2 regions of the Serratia sarumanii genome follow, and region 2 is predicted to be linked to the other one. Evidence: predicted binding sites of a transcription regulator. Region 2 holds the regulator's gene; the other holds the start of a gene.
The links. The regulator PurR, encoded in region 2, represses purine synthesis genes. The targets are predictions, from matches to a motif close to CANGCAAACGTTTGCNTG.

Region 1 (8,942 bases), 1.6 Mb from region 2:
GTGGCCTCGATCGCGCCGTGGAACTACCCGCTGATGATGGCGGCCTGGAAACTGGCGCCGGCGTTGGCGGCGGGCAACTGCGTGGTGATCAAGCCTTCGGAACAGACGCCGCTGACCACTTTCAAACTGGCCGAACTGGCCGCCGGGCTGTTCCCGCCGGGCGTGCTCAACGTGCTGTTCGGCCGCGGCGCCAGCGTCGGCGATCGGTTGACCGGGCATGACAAGGTGCGCATGGTGTCGCTGACCGGCTCGATCGCCACCGGCGAGCACATCATCGCCCACACCGCCGCCGGCATTAAGCGCACCCATATGGAGCTGGGCGGCAAGGCGCCGGTGCTGGTGTTCGACGACGCCGATCTGCAGCAGGTGGTGGACGGCATTCGCGGCTTCGGTTTCTACAACGCCGGGCAGGATTGCACCGCCGCCTGCCGCATCTACGCGCAGAAAAGCATTTATCCCGAGCTGGTGAAGCGGCTGGGCGAGGCGGTGGCCAGCCTGAAGATCGGCGCGCCGGACGACGAGGGCACCGAGCTGGGGCCATTGATTACCGCCCAGCATCTGGAGCGGGTCGCCGGTTTTGTCGAGCGAGCCAAAGCCTTGCCGCACGTGCAGGTGGTGACCGGCGGCGAGAAGGTGAAGGGGCCGGGTTACTACTTCCAGCCGACGCTGCTGGCCGGCGCGCGCCAGGAGGATGAAATCGTGCAGCGCGAGGTGTTCGGCCCGGTAGTGACGGTGACGCCGTTCGACGACGAAGAGCAGGTGCTGGCCTGGGCGAACGAATCCAACTACGGGCTGGCGTCGTCCGTGTGGACTCGCGACGTGGGCCGTGCGCATCGCTTAAGCGCCCGCCTGCAATACGGCTGCACCTGGGTGAACACCCACTTCATGCTGGTGAGCGAAATGCCGCACGGCGGCCAGAAACTGTCCGGCTACGGCAAGGATATGTCGATGTACGGGCTGGAGGATTACACCACCATTCGTCATGTGATGTTCAAACATTGATTTTACAATAATTATCCGCACAATAGCGCGGCCTTCGGGCCGGCTCCGGCCGGCCGATGATAATAATATTCCCCTATGAATTTCAGGCTACGGCTAGGCGACCAGCTTGTTCATCCCCAGGAGCTTACTTAAGTAAGTGACTGGGGATGAACAAGTGCAGGCAACAACGCTGTAGCTTGAAATACGACGGGGAAAAATTGAAAGGAAGCCTATATGGGTATCACCCGACGCGATTTTCTCAACGGGGTGGCGATCACCATCGCCGCCGGGTTGACGCCGCTGCAAATCTTGCGCGCGTCGCCGCAAACCGCCAATCAAACCCTGTACTACCCGCCGGCGCTGACCGGGCTGCGGGGTAACCATCCGGGCTCGTTCGAGCATGCGCACCAGTTGGGGCGCGACGGCAAAACCTTTGATTTCGGCAGCGTGCCCGCCGTTGAAGAGTTCGATCTGGTGGTGGTCGGCGCCGGTATCAGCGGGTTGGCGGCCGCCTGCTTCTGGCAGCAGCTGAAAGGTGAGCAGCAGCGCATTTTGCTGATCGACAACCATGATGACTTCGGCGGCCACGCCAAGCGCAACGAATTCAACACCGACGACGGCATGCTGCTCGGCTACGGCGGCAGCGAATCGCTGCAGTCGCCGCGCTCCAACTTCAGCCCGGTGGCGATGGGGCTGCTGCGCAAGCTCGGCGTCGATATCGATCGGCTGGAGCAGGCGTTTGACACCACCTTCTACCCGGATCTGAACCTGAGCCGCGGGGTTTACTTCGATCGCAAGAACTTCGGCGTCGACAAGGTGGTGAGCGGCGATCCGGGCCGCACGGTGGCGGACGACATTCCGCGCGATCGTCTCAACGGCCGCTCTTATGAAGCGTTCATCGGCGATTTCCCGCTGCCGGAAAGCGATCGCCAGGCGTTGATCGCGCTGCATACGGTGAAGAAAGATTATCTGCCGGAGATGACGCTGGAGCAGAAGGTCGAGTGGCTCGATACCCACAGCTACACCCAGTTCCTGCGCGAGAAGGTGGGCCTGAGTGAGCTGGCGATCCGTTATTTCCAGCAGACCACCAACGATTTCCAGGCGGTGGGCATCGACGGCACGTCGTGCAGCGATGCGCGCATCTGCGATCTGCCGGGCCTTGACGGCATGAATCTGCCGCCGCTGGACGAGGAGTCGCAGGCGGATCTCGACGATCCTTACGTGTTCCACTTCCCGGACGGCAACGCCACGCTGGCGCGCCTGATGGTGCGCAAATTGATCCCGGCGGTGGCGCCGGCCGGCAAAGACATGAACGACGTGGTGCTGGCCAAATTCGACTACGGCCAGCTCGATCGGCCGGAATCGCCGGTGAAGCTGCGTTTGAACAGCACCGGGCTGCACGTGGCCAACGTCGGCGACAAGGTGGAAGTCACCTACATGACCGGCGAGAAGATGACCAAGGTGCGCGCCGGGCAGGTGGTGATGGCCGGCTACAACATGATGATCCCGTACCTGGTGCCGGAGATGTCGCACGAGCAGCAGGAGGCGCTGAAACAGAACGTCAAGTCGCCGCTGGTGTACAGCAAGGTGGTGATCCGCAACTGGCAACCGTTCATCAAGCTGGGCGTGCACGAGATCTATTCGCCGGCCGCGCCGTACAGCCGCGTGAAGCTGGATTACCCGGTGAGCATGGGCGGGTATCAGCACCCGCGCGATCCGGATCGGCCGATCGGCCTGCATATGGTGTACGTGCCGACGCTGCCGGGCAGCGGCCTCAGCCCGCGTGAGCAGTCGCGCAAAGGGCGCGCGCTGCTGCTGGGCACGCCGTTCGAGGTGCACGAGCAGATGATCCGCGAACAGCTGCAGGGCATGCTGGGCGAGGCCGGTTTCGACCATCAGCGCGACATTCAGGCGATCACCGTCAACCGCTGGTCGCACGGTTACTCCTACTTCCTCAACGGGCTGTTTGACGACGAAGACGAGGCCACGAAAATCATCGAAACGGCGCGGCAGCCGATCGGCAAGATCGTTATCGCCAACTCCGATGCCGACTGGAGCCCGTACGCCAACTCGGCGATCGATCAGGCGTGGCGCGCGGTGAATGAACTGGCCTACGGCAAGGTTGCCGCCAAGGAGGGAGCATGAGTCTGCGTTCGCTGTACCTGTTGAGCCTGCTGGCGGCAGGCGGCTCGGCCCAGGCGATGTCGGCCGGGGAATACGTCGCCAAAGCCGGTGACTGCACCGCCTGCCACACCGCGCCGGGCGGCGCCGAATTGGCGGGTGGCATGAAGTTCCCGACGCCGCTCGGGGCTATCTACGCCACCAACATCACGCCGGACAAGCTGCACGGCATCGGCGCCTATTCGTTCGAAGAGTTCGATCGCGCCATGCGCCAGGGGGTAGCCAAAGACGGCCACCGGCTCTACCCGGCGATGCCGTACACCTCGTACGCCAAAATGAGCGCGGAAGACATGCGCGCGCTGTATGACTATCTGATGAATGAGGTGCCGGCGCAGAACGTGGCCAACCGCGCCAGCGACATCAGCTGGCCGCTGTCGATGCGCTGGCCGCTGGCGGTGTGGAACCAGCTGTTCCACGACGACCAGCCGTATCAGGCGGATCCGCAGCAAAGCGCCGAGTGGAACCGCGGCGCCTACCTGGTGCAGGGCGCGGGCCATTGCGGCAGCTGCCACACGCCGCGCGGCTGGGCGATGCAGGAGAAGGGGCTGGACGGTAAGGAGCCGGTGTTCCTGAGCGGTGCCGAGCTGGACGGCTGGTACGCCTCCAATCTGCGCGGCCTGCCGCCGGAAGAGGTGACGGCACTGCTGAAAACCGGCCGCAGCCGCCATGCGGCGGTCGCCGGGCCGATGAGCGAGGTGGTGACCCACAGCACGCAGTACCTCAGCGACGGCGATCTGAACGCCATCGCGGTGTACCTGCGCAGCCTGGCGCCGGAAACCGCCGCCAAAGCCGCTGCGCCTGCCGCGCAGGCGGATAACCCGGGCGGCAAGGCGACCTACGCGATGTACTGCTCGACCTGCCACGGCAACAAGGGGGAGGGCACCGACTTCGCCATTCCGGCGCTGGCGGGCAATGCCACGGTAACGGCGGACAATCCGCTGACCGCGCTGCGGGTGGTGCTGGAGGGGACGCATACGCCGATCACGCAGCAGGCGATGGCGTTCGACATGCCGGCTTACGGCTGGGCGTTGAACGATCGGCAGGCGGCGGATCTGATGAGCTATCTGCGGGGAAGCTGGGGCAACCAGGCGGCGCCGGTGACGGTGCAGCAGGTGCAGGACGCGCGCCAACTGCAGGCGAAATGAAGAGGGAGCGCGGTCTGACGGCCGCGCTCCGCAAGCATTACAGCACCTTATGCGGGCCGAAGCATTCGTAGTGGATGCGTTCGGCCTCTACGCCCATTTCCAGCAGCTGTTTGCCCACGAACTGCATGAAGGCCACCGGGCCGCAGAAGTAATAGTGCATCTGCGGATCGGCCAGGCTGCCTTGCAGCGCGCTCAAATCCATCAATCCGCGGCTGTGGTAGTCGCGGCCTTCCACGTCATCGGCGCCCGGCTCGCGGTACCACACATGGCGGCTCAGATTCGGCATGCGCCCGGCAATATCCGCCACTTCATCGGCAAAGGCGTGCACGCCGCCGTTTTCCGCCGCGTGCAGCCAGTGGACCTGCGCCTGATGCTGGCTGTCGTGCAGGGTGTTGAGCATGCCGAGCATCGGGGTTTGGCCGACGCCGGCGGAGATCAGCGCCACCGGCGTGGTCGGCGCCACGTCGAGGAAGAAGTCGCCGTGCGGCGGGGCGATGTAGATCACGTCGCCTTCCTGCGCCTGCTGGTGCAGGTAGTTGGACACTTTCCCCTGATCTTCGCGCTTCACCGCGATGCGGTAGAACTCGCCGTTCGGCGAGGTGGTCAGCGAGTACTGGCGAATTTCCTGATGTTCCAGGCTGTCGTGCTTGATGTAGACCGCCAGATACTGCCCCGGTTTGAAGTCCGCCACCCGGCCGCCGTCCACCGGCGCCAGCACGAAACTGCAGATCACGTCGCTCTGCGGCTGTTTCTTCAGGATGCGGAACGCGCGCAGATCGCGCCAGCCGCCGTTGTCGGTTTCACTCTGCTGATAAATCTGTTCTTCACGCTGGATAAATACGTTGGCCAGCACGCCGTAGGCCTTGCCCCAGGCGTCCAGGACTTCCTGACCCGGGCTGAACATTTCGTCCAGGGTCGCCAGCAGGTGACCGCCGACGATGTTGTACTGCTCCGGCTGGATATTGAAGCTGGTGTGCTTCTGCGCGATGCGCTCCACCGCCGGCAGCAGCGCCGCCAGGTTCTCGATGTTGGCGGCATAGGCGCAGATGGCGTCGAACAGCGCCTGACGCTGATCGCCGTTGCGCTGGTTGCTCATGTTGAAAATGTCTTTCAATTCCGGGTTGTGCGCGAACATGCGATCGTAAAAGTGGGCGGTCAGCTTCGGCCCGGTCGCAGCCAGCAGGGGAATGGTGGATTTCACGGTGGCGATGGTTTGGCTATCCAGCATGGAAGCGCTCCTTGGGTTGGGATCTTGACGATAATTGTAATGATGTATTTTAAATGCATCTTATTGGGTTCCGCGTCGCTTGTAAATACCCTTGTTTTCGTTGCGGTGTTCTTCGGGCGTCGATCGCGCTCACAGAACATGAAAAAAGCGCATCGTTCGCATGAGGAAATGTCCGTTGATAAACGGCGGCGTTTAGCGGATCAAAGCCTTGCGCCACCTCATGCCAATCGTTTGCGTAAAAACCTCTGTCAAGACCTATCTTCGGTGGGGCGAAACGGTTTACACTGTGGCCCAGAACCCAAACGGGTAGTTATTTGGTGATTTTTTAGTTAGCTGATTTAAGTCAGGAGATGCCGGATGTTAAAGCGTGAAATGAACATTGCCGATTACGATGCGGAACTGTGGCGTGCCATGGAGCAGGAAGTGGTGCGTCAGGAAGAGCACATCGAGCTGATCGCGTCTGAGAACTACACCAGCCCGCGCGTGATGCAGGCTCAGGGTTCCCAGCTGACCAACAAATACGCTGAAGGCTATCCGGGCAAGCGTTACTACGGCGGCTGCGAATACGTGGATATCGTTGAGCAGCTGGCTATCGATCGCGCCAAAGAATTGTTCGGCGCCGATTACGCCAACGTGCAGCCGCACTCCGGCTCCCAGGCTAACTTCGCCGTGTACACCGCGCTGCTGCAGCCGGGCGACACCATTCTGGGCATGAACCTGGCGCACGGCGGCCACCTGACCCACGGTTCCCCGGTCAACCTGTCCGGCAAACTGTATAACGTGGTGCCTTACGGCATCGACGACAAAGGCCAAATCGACTATGACGATCTGGCCAAGCAGGCGCAAACCCACAAGCCGAAAATGATCATCGGCGGCTTCTCCGCATACTCCGGCGTGGTTGACTGGGCCAAAATGCGCGAAATCGCTGACAGCATCGGCGCTTACCTGTTCGTCGACATGGCGCACGTGGCGGGCCTGATCGCCGCCGGCGTCTACCCGAACCCGGTACCGCACGCGCACATCGTCACCACCACCACCCACAAAACCCTGGCGGGCCCGCGCGGCGGCCTGATCCTGGCGAAGGGCGGCGACGAAGAGCTGTACAAGAAGCTGAACTCCGCCGTGTTCCCTGGCGGCCAGGGTGGCCCGCTGATGCACGTGATCGCCGGCAAGGCGGTGGCGCTGAAAGAAGCGATGGAGCCTGAGTTCAAGGTTTACCAGCAGCAAGTGGCGGTCAACGCCAAGGCGATGGTGGAAGTGTTCCTGCAGCGCGGCTACAAAGTGGTCTCCGGCGGCACCCATAACCACCTGTTCCTGCTGGATCTGGTCGACAAAAACCTGACCGGTAAAGAAGCGGACGCCGCCCTGGGCCGCGCCAACATCACCGTCAACAAAAACAGCGTGCCGAACGATCCGAAAAGCCCGTTCGTCACCTCCGGCGTGCGTATCGGCACCCCGGCCGTCACCCGTCGCGGCTTCAAAGAAGCCGACGTGCGCGAACTGGCCGGTTGGATCTGTGATGTGCTGGACAACATCAACGATGAAGCCACCATCGAACGCACCAAGAAGAAAGTGCTGGATATCTGCGCCCGCCTGCCGGTTTACGCGTAATCCCGCTTTCGCCCGACAAAACCCGCTGCGGCGGGTTTTTTTGTGGCCACTCGCGGCAAACTGTGAGCTGTCTGGCACTCTAACGCATTGAAGTGGAATGAAGATTGCGGGGCGGTGTGAGCTCTGTCAAAGTATTGCCCTCACTCCGGAGGGATCATGGTTCTGCAATCCACGCGTTGGCTCGCGCTCAGTTATTTCACCTACTTCTTTTCCTATGGCATCTTCTTACCGTTCTGGGGCGTGTGGCTGAAAGGCGAGGGCATCGCGCCCGAAACTATCGGCATGCTGCTCGGCGCCGGCTTGGTGGCTCGCTTCCTCGGCAGCTTACTGATTGCGCCCCGCGTTAAAGATCCCTCTCATTTAGTCTCTGCCCTGCGCCTGCTGGCGCTGCTGACCCTGGCCTTTGCGGTCGGTTTCTGTTTCGGCAACGGCTGGGGTTGGCTGATGCTGGTGATAGCGGGTTTCAACCTGTTCTTCTCGCCGCTGGTGCCGCTGACCGACGCGTTGGCCGCCACCTGGCAAAAGCAGATCCGTATGGACTACGGCCGGGTGCGGCTGTGGGGCTCGCTGGCGTTCGTCATCGGCTCGGCGCTGACCGGGCAACTGGTGGCGGTGTGGGGCCATAACGCCATTCTCTACAGCCTGATCTTCAGCGTGCTGGCGATGCTGCTGGGCATGCTGTTGAAGCCGAGCGTCATGCCGCAGGGCGAAGCGCGCACGCACAGCGGAACCGAACGTTCGCTGTGGGCGCTGCTGAAAGAAGGGCCGGTCTGGCGCTTCCTGCTGTGCGTCACGCTGCTGCAAGGGGCGCACGCCGGCTACTACAGCTTCGGCTCCATTTACTGGCAGGAGGCGGGCTATTCGGCCTCGACCATCGGCTATCTGTGGTCGCTGGGCGTGGTGGCGGAGGTGATTATTTTCGCCAGCAGCAACGTGCTGTTCCGCCGCTGGAATGCGCGCAACCTGCTGTTGCTCTCCGCCTGCTGCGGCGTGTTGCGCTGGAGCCTGATGGCCTACAGCACCGAGCTGGGCTGGCTGCTGCTGATCCAGATCCTGCACTGCGGCACTTTCACCGTCTGCCATTTGGCGGCGATGCGCTTTATCGCTGCGCGTCAGGGGCAAGAGGTGATCCAACTGCAGGCGGTGTATTCGGCGCTGGCGATGGGCGGCGGCATCGCCGTCATGACGGTCATTGCCGGGTTCCTGTTCGAACATTGGCAGGGCGGGGTATTCTGGGTGATGGCGGCGGTCGCGGTGCCGGCCTTGTTCATCCGGCCGCCGGCGGTCAGCGTCAGCCGCTGATTAAGGGGCCTCCAGCAGCGCGCGGATCGCCTGGCGCTGCCGGGTTTCCAGCGGCAGTTCGGTATAGACCAGCGGCGGGTGCGGATCGCTGTGCACCGCCGCATAAGGGGTGATCACCAGCGTGATGCCCTGCGGCGCTCCGCCGCGCAGATAGTCGCTCAGCGGCAGGTACTTGATGTTCAGCGGCAACAGCGTGAGCTCGCGGATCTGATATTCCACTTCCTCTTCCAACTGCGGGTTGTCCAGCGTCAGCAGCAGCACCTGCTTTTCCTGCAGCGCGTTGTCCTGCATCAGCCAGGCGCCGAAGCTGATGGCCACCAGACCCGCCTCCTCGTTGGAAAAATGCACGCCGTACTCCTGCTCCAGCGGTTTCAACGCTTCCTGCGTGGTGCGCATCAGCCGCGGGTATTTGCGCACCACTTCTTCCAGCAGCATATTGTCGATGCCGATGGCGAAACGGCAGCGCTCCAGCGCCGGCGCCAGATGGGCGAACA
Region 2 (8,942 bases):
CGCTGGCGGAAAAAGACGACGTGTCGCAGGACAACCTGTTCCACACCCTGTTGGGCATGCTGAACGTACAGACCCGCGAATATCAATCCCGGCTGGATATCCTGCAGCCTTGCCGCAACGCGGCGTAAAGGCTTAACTTCCGCGTGCCGCTGGGGCACAATAGTTTGCAGACAACCGGCGTTTTGTGCGCCGGTTTTTTTATTCCCATTGACCTAGACCAATCGGTCTATTATGCTCGGCACCATGATGACCAAATCAACGCATTGCAACGTGGACACACGTGAACATCTGCTCGCCACCGGCGAAACCCTCAGCCTGCGCCTGGGCTTTACCGGCATGGGGCTGAGTGAACTGCTGGCCACCGCGGGCGTGCCGAAAGGCTCGTTCTACCACTATTTTCGCTCGAAGGAAGCCTTCGGCGAAGCGATGCTGCAACGTTATTTCGCCCATTATGATGCACAAATGCAGGCGCTGTTTGCCGACAGACGCGGCGATGCCCGCCACCAGCTGCTCGGCTATTACGCTCAGGCTATCAGCTACCACTGCCGCAGCGAATGCCACAACGCCTGCCTGGCGGTGAAGCTTTCCGCCGAGGTGAGCGATCTGTCGGAACCGATGCGTCATGCGCTGGAAACGGGCACCGCTCGCGTGATCGGCCACCTGCAGGAGGCCATCGAGCGCGGTATCGCCGAGGGCTCGCTGTCGGTGGCCATGAGCCCCGCGGCGACCGCAGAAACGCTGTATTCACTGTGGCTCGGTGCCTCGCTGCGCGCCAAGATCCGCCACTCGCTGGCGCCGTTAACGAGCGCGCTGGAAAGCATCGAGTTGCTGCTGCGCCCGCCGCAAGCGTAACGGTAACAATTTCTTTTTATTGAAAATGCAGTTCGTGGTTTTTTATCGCCCATTACTAGACGACCGGTCTATTAAATACAGGATGCACTATGAAGACTGAAAAATTGCTCTCTCCGCTGAAGGTTGGCGCCATCACCCTGCCCAACCGCGTGTTTATGGCTCCGCTGACGCGTTTGCGCAGCATCGAGCCAGGCGACATTCCTACGCCGCTGATGGCGGAATATTATGCACAGCGCGCCAGCGCCGGCCTGATCGTGACCGAAGCGACCCAGGTTTCCTTCCAGGCGAAAGGCTACGCCGGCGCGCCGGGGTTGCATACGCCGGAGCAGATCGCCGCATGGAAAAACATCACGCAGGCAGTGCATGACAACAACGGCCATATTGCCGTGCAGCTGTGGCACGTAGGCCGCATCTCCCACGCCAGCCTGCAGCCGGGCGGGCAAGCACCGGTCGCCCCTTCGGCAATCAACGCCGAAACCCGCACCACCGTGCGTGATGAAACCGGCGCCTGGGTGCGCGTGCCGACCTCCACGCCGCGTGCGCTCGAAACCAGCGAGATCCCGGGCATCGTCAACGATTTCCGCCAGGCGACCGCCAACGCGCGGGAAGCCGGCTTTGACTTCATCGAACTGCATGCGGCGCACGGCTATTTGCTGCATCAATTCATGTCACCGGCCTCCAACCAACGTACCGATCAATACGGCGGCAGCATCGAGAATCGCACTCGCCTGACGCTGGAAGTGGTCGACGCCACCATCGCCGAATGGGGTTCCGAACACATCGGCATCCGCATCTCGCCGCTGGGGCCGTTCAACGGGCTGGACAACGGTGAAGATCAGGAAGAAGCGGCGCTGTATCTGGTGGAAGAGCTGAATAAGCGCAACATCGCTTACCTGCACATCTCCGAACCGGACTGGGCCGGCGGCAAACCGTATTCCGACGCCTTCCGCGACTCGGTGCGCGCCCACTTTAACGGGGTGATCGTCGGCGCCGGCGCCTACACCGCCGAGAAAGCCGAAGCGTTGATCGAAAAAGGCTTCATCGACGCGGTGGCCTTCGGCCGCAGCTACATCGCCAACCCGGATCTGGTAGAGCGTTTCCGTCAGCACGCTCCGCTGAACGAACCTAAGCCGGAAACCTTCTACGGCGGCGGCGCCGAAGGCTATACCGACTATCCGTTTCTGGCGAAGTAACCCTTCCTGACCCCAACGGCCACGCAATCGCATGGCCGTTTTTTTGTGCGCCGCGCGCAAAAAGGCCCGCACGAGGCGGGCCGGTGTTCCCTGGTGTTGTTCTCTATTGCCGTTCAATTTTTACACGATTGCCGCTGGAATAGATAATTGATTGTGCAGATCAATTACTCTGTATCGATCGGTACGCTCGATCAATATTTAGACACCGTTGACGGAAAACTAATACGTGACATCGTCACTCACTCGTCACGTTGAATTCCCTTGCGGGACAAGGCTATACTCGCTTGTGCTTCAATCCACCCGCCGTCTGCCACGGCACAGCCAATTCAGAGGAATTATGCGCTTACTCCATACCATGATCCGCGTCGGTGATCTGCAACGCGCCATCGACTTCTACACCAAGGTATTAGGCATGCGCCTGCTGCGCACCAGCGAAAACCCCGAGTACAAGTACTCCCTGGCTTTCGTCGGCTATACGGAAGAGAGCGAAGGTGCGGTTATCGAACTGACCTATAACTGGGGCACCGACAGCTACGACATGGGCACCGCCTTCGGCCACCTGGCGCTGGGCGTGGACGACGTTGCCGCCACCTGCGACAGCATCCGCCGCGCAGGCGGCAAGGTCACCCGCGAAGCCGGCCCGGTGAAAGGCGGCACCACGGTCATCGCCTTCGTCGAGGATCCGGACGGCTACAAAATCGAGCTGATCGAAAACAAACACGCCGGTCAGGGCCTCGGCCACTAAGCCTCCCCTTCAGGGCGCACCAGCGCCCTGCTGATTCTCCGCGCGATAGCGCCTGCAACCGGGCGCAAAATTTGCCATAATGCGCGCTGCATTCGATGAAGATAAGAAACTGATGGCCGAGAAAAGTGATCTTAACGCCCTGAGTGGTCGTTTTCGTGGGTTTTATCCCGTAGTAATAGATGTTGAAACCGCCGGCTTTAACGCCAATACCGATGCGTTGCTGGAGATCGCCGCCGTCACGCTGAAAATGGATGAAGATGGCTGGCTGCAGCGGGACGAGACCCTGCACTTCCACGTGGAGCCTTTCGAGGGCGCCAACCTGCAGCCGGAAGCGCTGGCGTTTAACGGCATCGATCCGCACAACCCGCTGCGCGGCGCGGTCAGCGAATATGACGCGCTGCACGCCATTTTCAAAGCGGTGCGCAAAGGGCTCAAGGATCGCGGTTGCAACCGGGCCATTATCGTGGCGCACAACGCCAACTTCGATCACAGCTTCCTGATGGCCGCGGCCGAACGCGCAGGCCTGAAGCGCAACCCGTTCCATCCGTTCGCTACCTTCGACACCGCCGCGCTGAGCGGCCTGGTGCTGGGCCAAACGGTGTTGGCGAAGGCCTGTATCGCGGCCGGAATGCCGTTCGACAGCAGCCAGGCGCACTCTGCGCTGTACGACACCGAGCAAACCGCCCTGCTGTTTTGCGAGCTGGTTAACCGCTGGAAACGTCTCGGCGGTTGGCCGCTGCCCGCCGGCGATCTCGCCGAATAAGCCCAACAAAAAAGGCGGCCCAGTTTGCACTGGCGCCGCCCGTTACGCGATAACCGCAAGCCCGTCGATTAAGACTGCTGGTCTTCCTGCGCTTTATACTTTTCTGCCGTTTCTTTGATCAGCTGCTGCAGTTCGCCGCGCTGATACATTTCGATAATGATATCGCAACCGCCGACCAGCTCACCGTCTACCCACAGCTGCGGGAACGTCGGCCAGTTGGCGTATTTTGGCAGCTCGGCGCGGATGTCCGGGTTCTGCAGAATGTCCACGTAAGCGAAACGCTCGCCGCAGGCGGACAGCGCTTGCACAGCCTGTGCGGAGAAGCCGCAGCTCGGCAGCTTTGGCGAACCTTTCATGTACAGCAGAATCGGGTTTTCAGCGATCTGGTGCTGAATTTTTTCAAGTGTCGTCGTCATTTATTGCTTCCTCAAGCCACATTTCATGGCTACAACATGCATCACGCGGGCTATTGTAGCGGCTGGAACAGTCGCAAGAAAACGCCATCTTTTGCAAGGATATTCACCCGCCGCCGATCGCGTTTCACCGGCCACGTCATTCCGGTCAAAACATACGTTGAGAATAACATTTTTAATCCGACCATTTCACTAATATATTGCGCGGCGGTGACGGCGCGGATTAATTATATCCATAGCCCCCTGCCGGCGCTTTTTCATACACCAACGGGCTGATTTTGAACCAAAAAAAATGTCATTAACGTTTTCTCACAATATGGATTATTATTTATGAGTTCTTCGCTGTTTTATATGGCGAAATTCGGGAATACTGTAACTCTTTCGATATCCGTTTCGGGGCCAAGGTTGGTGACGTCGACATGCGTTTAATTCTTACGCTCTTTGCGCTGCTGTTTACGCAGCTCTTCTTCAATTTGGCGCACGCTGCGCCACAGGCGCGTGTTGCCGCCGAGCAGCGTAAAAGCCATGCTAATGAAGCGCGGCCCGATGACCGCAGAAAAAAGAAAGCGGACAAAACCGCTAAAAAAGCCAAAGTGACGGCCCCCGCGAAAAAAACCAAGACCGCCAAGGCGAAAAGCGAGAAAAGCGCGAAAAAGATCGCCAGCGCCAAACCCAAGGCCAAAGCGCAGAAAACCGCCAAGATTAAAGTCACCCCGCCGAAAAAGGGCTACAAAAAAGGCTACGGCCGCCACCGCGAAGCCGGTATGGCCACCGCCAAGCTGGCGCGTGATGAAAAACCGTTGAAACTCAGCCCGGCGCACAAAAAACGCTATCAGCATGCCAAGCAGACCGCGATGGCCAAGCTGATGGGCCAGATGGGCAAACCTTACCGCTGGGGCGGCAGCTCGCCGCGCACCGGTTTCGACTGCAGCGGCCTTATCTATTACGCCTATAAAGACGTGGTAAAAATCAAGATGCCGCGCACCGCCAACGAGATGTACCACCTGCGCGACGCGGCGCCGATCAAGAAAAGCGAACTGGAAAGTGGCGATCTGGTGTTCTTCCGCATCAACAACCGCGGCGTGGCGGATCATGTCGGCGTTTATCTCGGCAACGGCAAATTCATCCAGTCGCCGCGCACCGGCGAAGAGATCCGCATCAGCCAGCTCGACAACGACTATTGGCAAAACCACTACATCGGCGCGCGCCGCGTAGTAACGCCGAAAACCATTCGTTAATTCCCTGCTCTGCGCGGTTGCGGCCCCGGTCGCAACCGCCTGCTCAAGCTATCACCCCTCACACCGCCTCACGCGCATTTCTCGCTTTTCTTCCTGTTTTTTATGATGAAAATTGTTAAGATTGAAAGACCACAATAAAAAACGGCCCATTCGGCTCCCGCTCCGGCGGAAAAAGAGTGGCGCTGTAAAGGAGGAAGCAATGTCGTTTGAATTACCTGCATTACCGTATGAGAAAAACGCGCTCGAGCCGCACATCTCCGCCGAGACCCTGGAATACCACTACGGCAAACACCATAACACCTACGTGGTTAACCTGAACAACCTGGTGAAAGGCAGCGAGTTCGAAGGCAAATCGCTCGAAGAGATCATCAAGACCTCAAACGGCGGCGTCTTCAACAACGCCGCGCAGGTGTGGAACCACACCTTCTACTGGCACTGCCTGTCGCCACAGGGCGGCGGTGAACCGCAGGGCGAACTGGCGGCGGCGATCGTCAAATCCTTCGGCTCTTTCGCTGCGTTCAAAGAGCAGTTTACCGATGCCGCAGTGAAAAACTTCGGCGCCGGTTGGACCTGGCTGGTGAAAAAACCGGACGGCGCGCTGGCGATCGTCAACACCTCCAACGCGGCCACCCCGCTGACCGGTGAAGACAAACCGCTGCTGACCGTTGACGTGTGGGAACACGCGTATTACATCGATTACCGCAATGCGCGTCCAAAATACCTGGAAAACTTCTGGGCGTTGGTCAACTGGACCTTCGCAGCGGAAAACCTGGCGTAAGCGCAGGTTCTGAGGTGATGGGGCGCAGCCAGGCTGCGCCTTTTTTATAACCGGGGGTAAATCAGTTCAACGCGGCAACGAAGCTGAAAGCGATAATGACCGCCAACGCGCAGACGGTGGTGAACAGCGACATCTTCAATTCGGTATCCATGACAACTCCTTTAAAATGGGCTTTCCTAAGGATAAAAGGCGTACAATTAGTACGTCAAATCATTTTCCCACAGTTCGCCGATAAAATCTTGTTATCATTTCCCGGTTTATAATCTCGATTACCTCTTCCACTTTTGTTCAATATGCGACAAAATTCGCAGTTCACAACTGCGTACCGGCATCCATGCCCCTCCTGATTAAGCGCTGAAGACTTCAACACACTAAAAACTCAGTTTTCGCTTCTCTGGAGAAGGATCTACGTAGGCAAACGATTAACATCACACTTACATGCTGTAAACATGTGAGTTCAGGAGTCATTCCTTACATGGCAACGATTAAAGATGTGGCCAAACGCGCGGGCGTTTCCACCACCACCGTTTCGCACGTCATCAATAAGACTCGTTTCGTCGCCGAAGAGACCAAAGCGGCCGTGTGGGCCGCCATCAAAGAGCTGCACTACTCGCCGAGCGCCGTGGCGCGCAGCCTGAAAGTCAATCACACCAAGTCGATCGGCCTGCTGGCCACCTCGAGCGAAGCGCCCTACTTTGCCGAAGTGATCGAGGCGGTGGAAAACAGCTGCTACAGCAAAGGCTACACCCTGATCCTGTGCAACTCGCACAACAATCTGGACAAGCAGCGCGCCTACCTGGCGATGCTGGCGCAAAAGCGCGTCGACGGCCTGTTGGTCATGTGCTCCGAGTACCCGGATCAGCTGCTGGGCATGCTGGAAGATTACCGCAACATCCCGATGGTGGTGATGGACTGGGGCGCCGCGCGCGGCGACTTCACCGACACCATCATCGATAACGCGTTCGAAGGCGGCTATCTGGCCGGCCGTTACCTGATCGAGCGCGGCCACCGCGATATCGGCGCCATTCCGGGCCAGCTGTCGCGCAACACTGGCGGCGGCCGTCATCAGGGCTTTATGAAGGCGCTGCAGGAAGCGCATATCGACATTCGCGAAGAGTGGATCGTCCAGGGTGACTTCGAGCCGGAGTCCGGCTACAAGGCGATGCACCAAATCCTGTCGCAAAAACAGCGGCCGACCGCGGTATTCTGCGGCGGCGATATCATGGCGATGGGCGCCATCTGCGCGGCCGACGAGCTGGGGCTGCGGGTGCCGCAGGATATTTCCGTGATCGGCTATGACAACGTGCGCAACGCTCGCTACTTCACCCCGGCGCTGACCACCATTCACCAGCCGAAAGAGCGTCTGGGCGAAATGGCCTTCACCATGCTGCTGGATCGCATTATCAGTAAACGCGAAGAGTCGCAGGTGATCGAAGTGCATCCGAAGCTGATCGAACGCCGCTCGGTCGCCGACGGCCCGTTCATCGACTACCGCCGCTAATCCCCCGCGCCGGAAGCCTGCGCGGCTTCCGGTTCCACCTCGCTCAGCCACTCCTGATTCAGCGTCTCCCCATCGCCCAGATACGCCAGCAGCCAGCTCATCGCCGGTGACGGTTTATCCTGCTGCCAGGTCAGGCAGCAAGGGCTGGCGGGAAACGGCTGCTGCAGCTGCAACGCCGTCAGCTCACCGCGCTGCACCCGCGGCAGCGCCCGATGCGCCGGCATCATGCCGACGCACAGCCCGGCGCACAGACAGTCGAGCGCCGAAGTCCAGTCCGGCACCACCAGCCGCCGCTGGTTATCCAGCGTCCAGGTGACGCGCTTGGGCAGATTGCGAGAGGTGTCCTCCAGGCAAAGCGAAGGGTACGGCCGCAGCTGATCGTCATTCAGCGGCCCCGTCAACTGCGCGAGAGGATGTTGCGGGCTGGCCACACACAGCCAGTTCATATAACCCATGTCGCGGAAGGCGAAGCCGCCGCCGACCGGCACCGCGCGCGTGGCGCCGATCGCCATGTCCGCCCTGCCATCCACCAAGGCATCCCACACGCCGTTGAACACTTCGGGTTGCAGCATCAATTCGACGTCGGGGAAATGACGGTAGAAATCCAGCACCAGTTGGCGGCTGCGCTGCGGTTTGACGATGATGTCGACCGCGATATTCAGCTGGCCGCGCCATCCGTTGGCCACCTGCTGACAGTGGCGGCGGGTGTCGAGCATTTTTTTGATAACAACTCGCGCATCTTTGATAAACAGCGCACCGGCGGGCGTCAACTCCACATCGCGATGACGCCGCTCAAACAGCGGCACCGCCAGCCATTGCTCCAGCTGCCGTACGGTATAGCTGACCGCCGACGGCACCCGGTGCAGCTCCTGCGCCGCCGCGCTGAAACTGCCGGTGCGCGCCACCGCATCGACCACTTCAAGAGAATATTCAGACCACATCGCCTTGCCTTCAATTTTTTTAACAGCACTTTGCAAATATTACCGTTTCACAAGCAGAGATCCAGCCGGATACACTGGCCGGCGCTAAAAACCTGCGACATTAAAATATTAACGAGAAATACCATGCGAAATTCCTTTGGCTTTATGTTCTACCTCGCCGGCCTGAGCATGCTGGGTTATCTGGCGACCGATATGTATCTGCCCGCCTTCGGCGCCATGCGGGAGGAACTGCAAATTTCCGCCGGCGCGGTGAGCGCCAGCCTGAGCATCTTCCTGGCCGGCTTCGCCTTTGCGCAGCTGCTGTGGGGGCCGCTCTCCGACCGTCTGGGCCGCAAACCGGTATTATTGATCGGGCTGACGCTGTTCGCCCTCGGCTGCCTGGGCATGCTGTGGGTGGAAAACGCCGTGCAGCTCTGGATCCTGCGCTTTATTCAGGCCGTCGGCGTCTGCGCCGCCGCCGCCATCTGGCAAGCGCTGGTGGTTGACCGTTACCGCGAAGGCCAGGCCAACCGCGTGTT

Region 1: a site for PurR is predicted at 5,756-5,773, ahead of glyA (serine hydroxymethyltransferase). Genes of this name have one in related genera too.

The regions. Positions count from the first base shown of each region.
Region 1 covers NZ_CP124750.1:3,807,124-3,816,065, reverse strand. The annotation lists gene patD (aminobutyraldehyde dehydrogenase) at 1-1,002, shown strand, start outside; gene SSARUM_RS18120 (NAD(P)-binding protein) at 1,216-3,126, shown strand; gene SSARUM_RS18115 (c-type cytochrome) at 3,123-4,307, shown strand; gene hmpA (NO-inducible flavohemoprotein) at 4,345-5,535, opposite strand; gene glyA (serine hydroxymethyltransferase) at 5,893-7,146, shown strand; gene SSARUM_RS18100 (3-phenylpropionate MFS transporter) at 7,303-8,448, shown strand; gene csiE (stationary phase inducible protein CsiE) at 8,449-8,942, opposite strand, start outside.
Region 2 covers NZ_CP124750.1:2,212,559-2,221,500, reverse strand. The annotation lists gene eptA (phosphoethanolamine transferase EptA) at 1-128, shown strand, start outside; gene SSARUM_RS10650 (TetR/AcrR family transcriptional regulator) at 232-852, shown strand; gene nemA (alkene reductase) at 942-2,045, shown strand; gene gloA (lactoylglutathione lyase) at 2,383-2,790, shown strand; gene rnt (ribonuclease T) at 2,870-3,553, shown strand; gene SSARUM_RS10630 (Grx4 family monothiol glutaredoxin) at 3,622-3,969, opposite strand; gene SSARUM_RS10625 (C40 family peptidase) at 4,386-5,204, shown strand; gene sodB (superoxide dismutase [Fe]) at 5,404-5,982, shown strand; gene cydH (cytochrome bd-I oxidase subunit CydH) at 6,044-6,133, opposite strand; gene purR (HTH-type transcriptional repressor PurR) at 6,458-7,483, shown strand; gene punR (DNA-binding transcriptional activator PunR) at 7,480-8,424, opposite strand; gene punC (purine nucleoside transporter PunC) at 8,548-8,942, shown strand, end outside.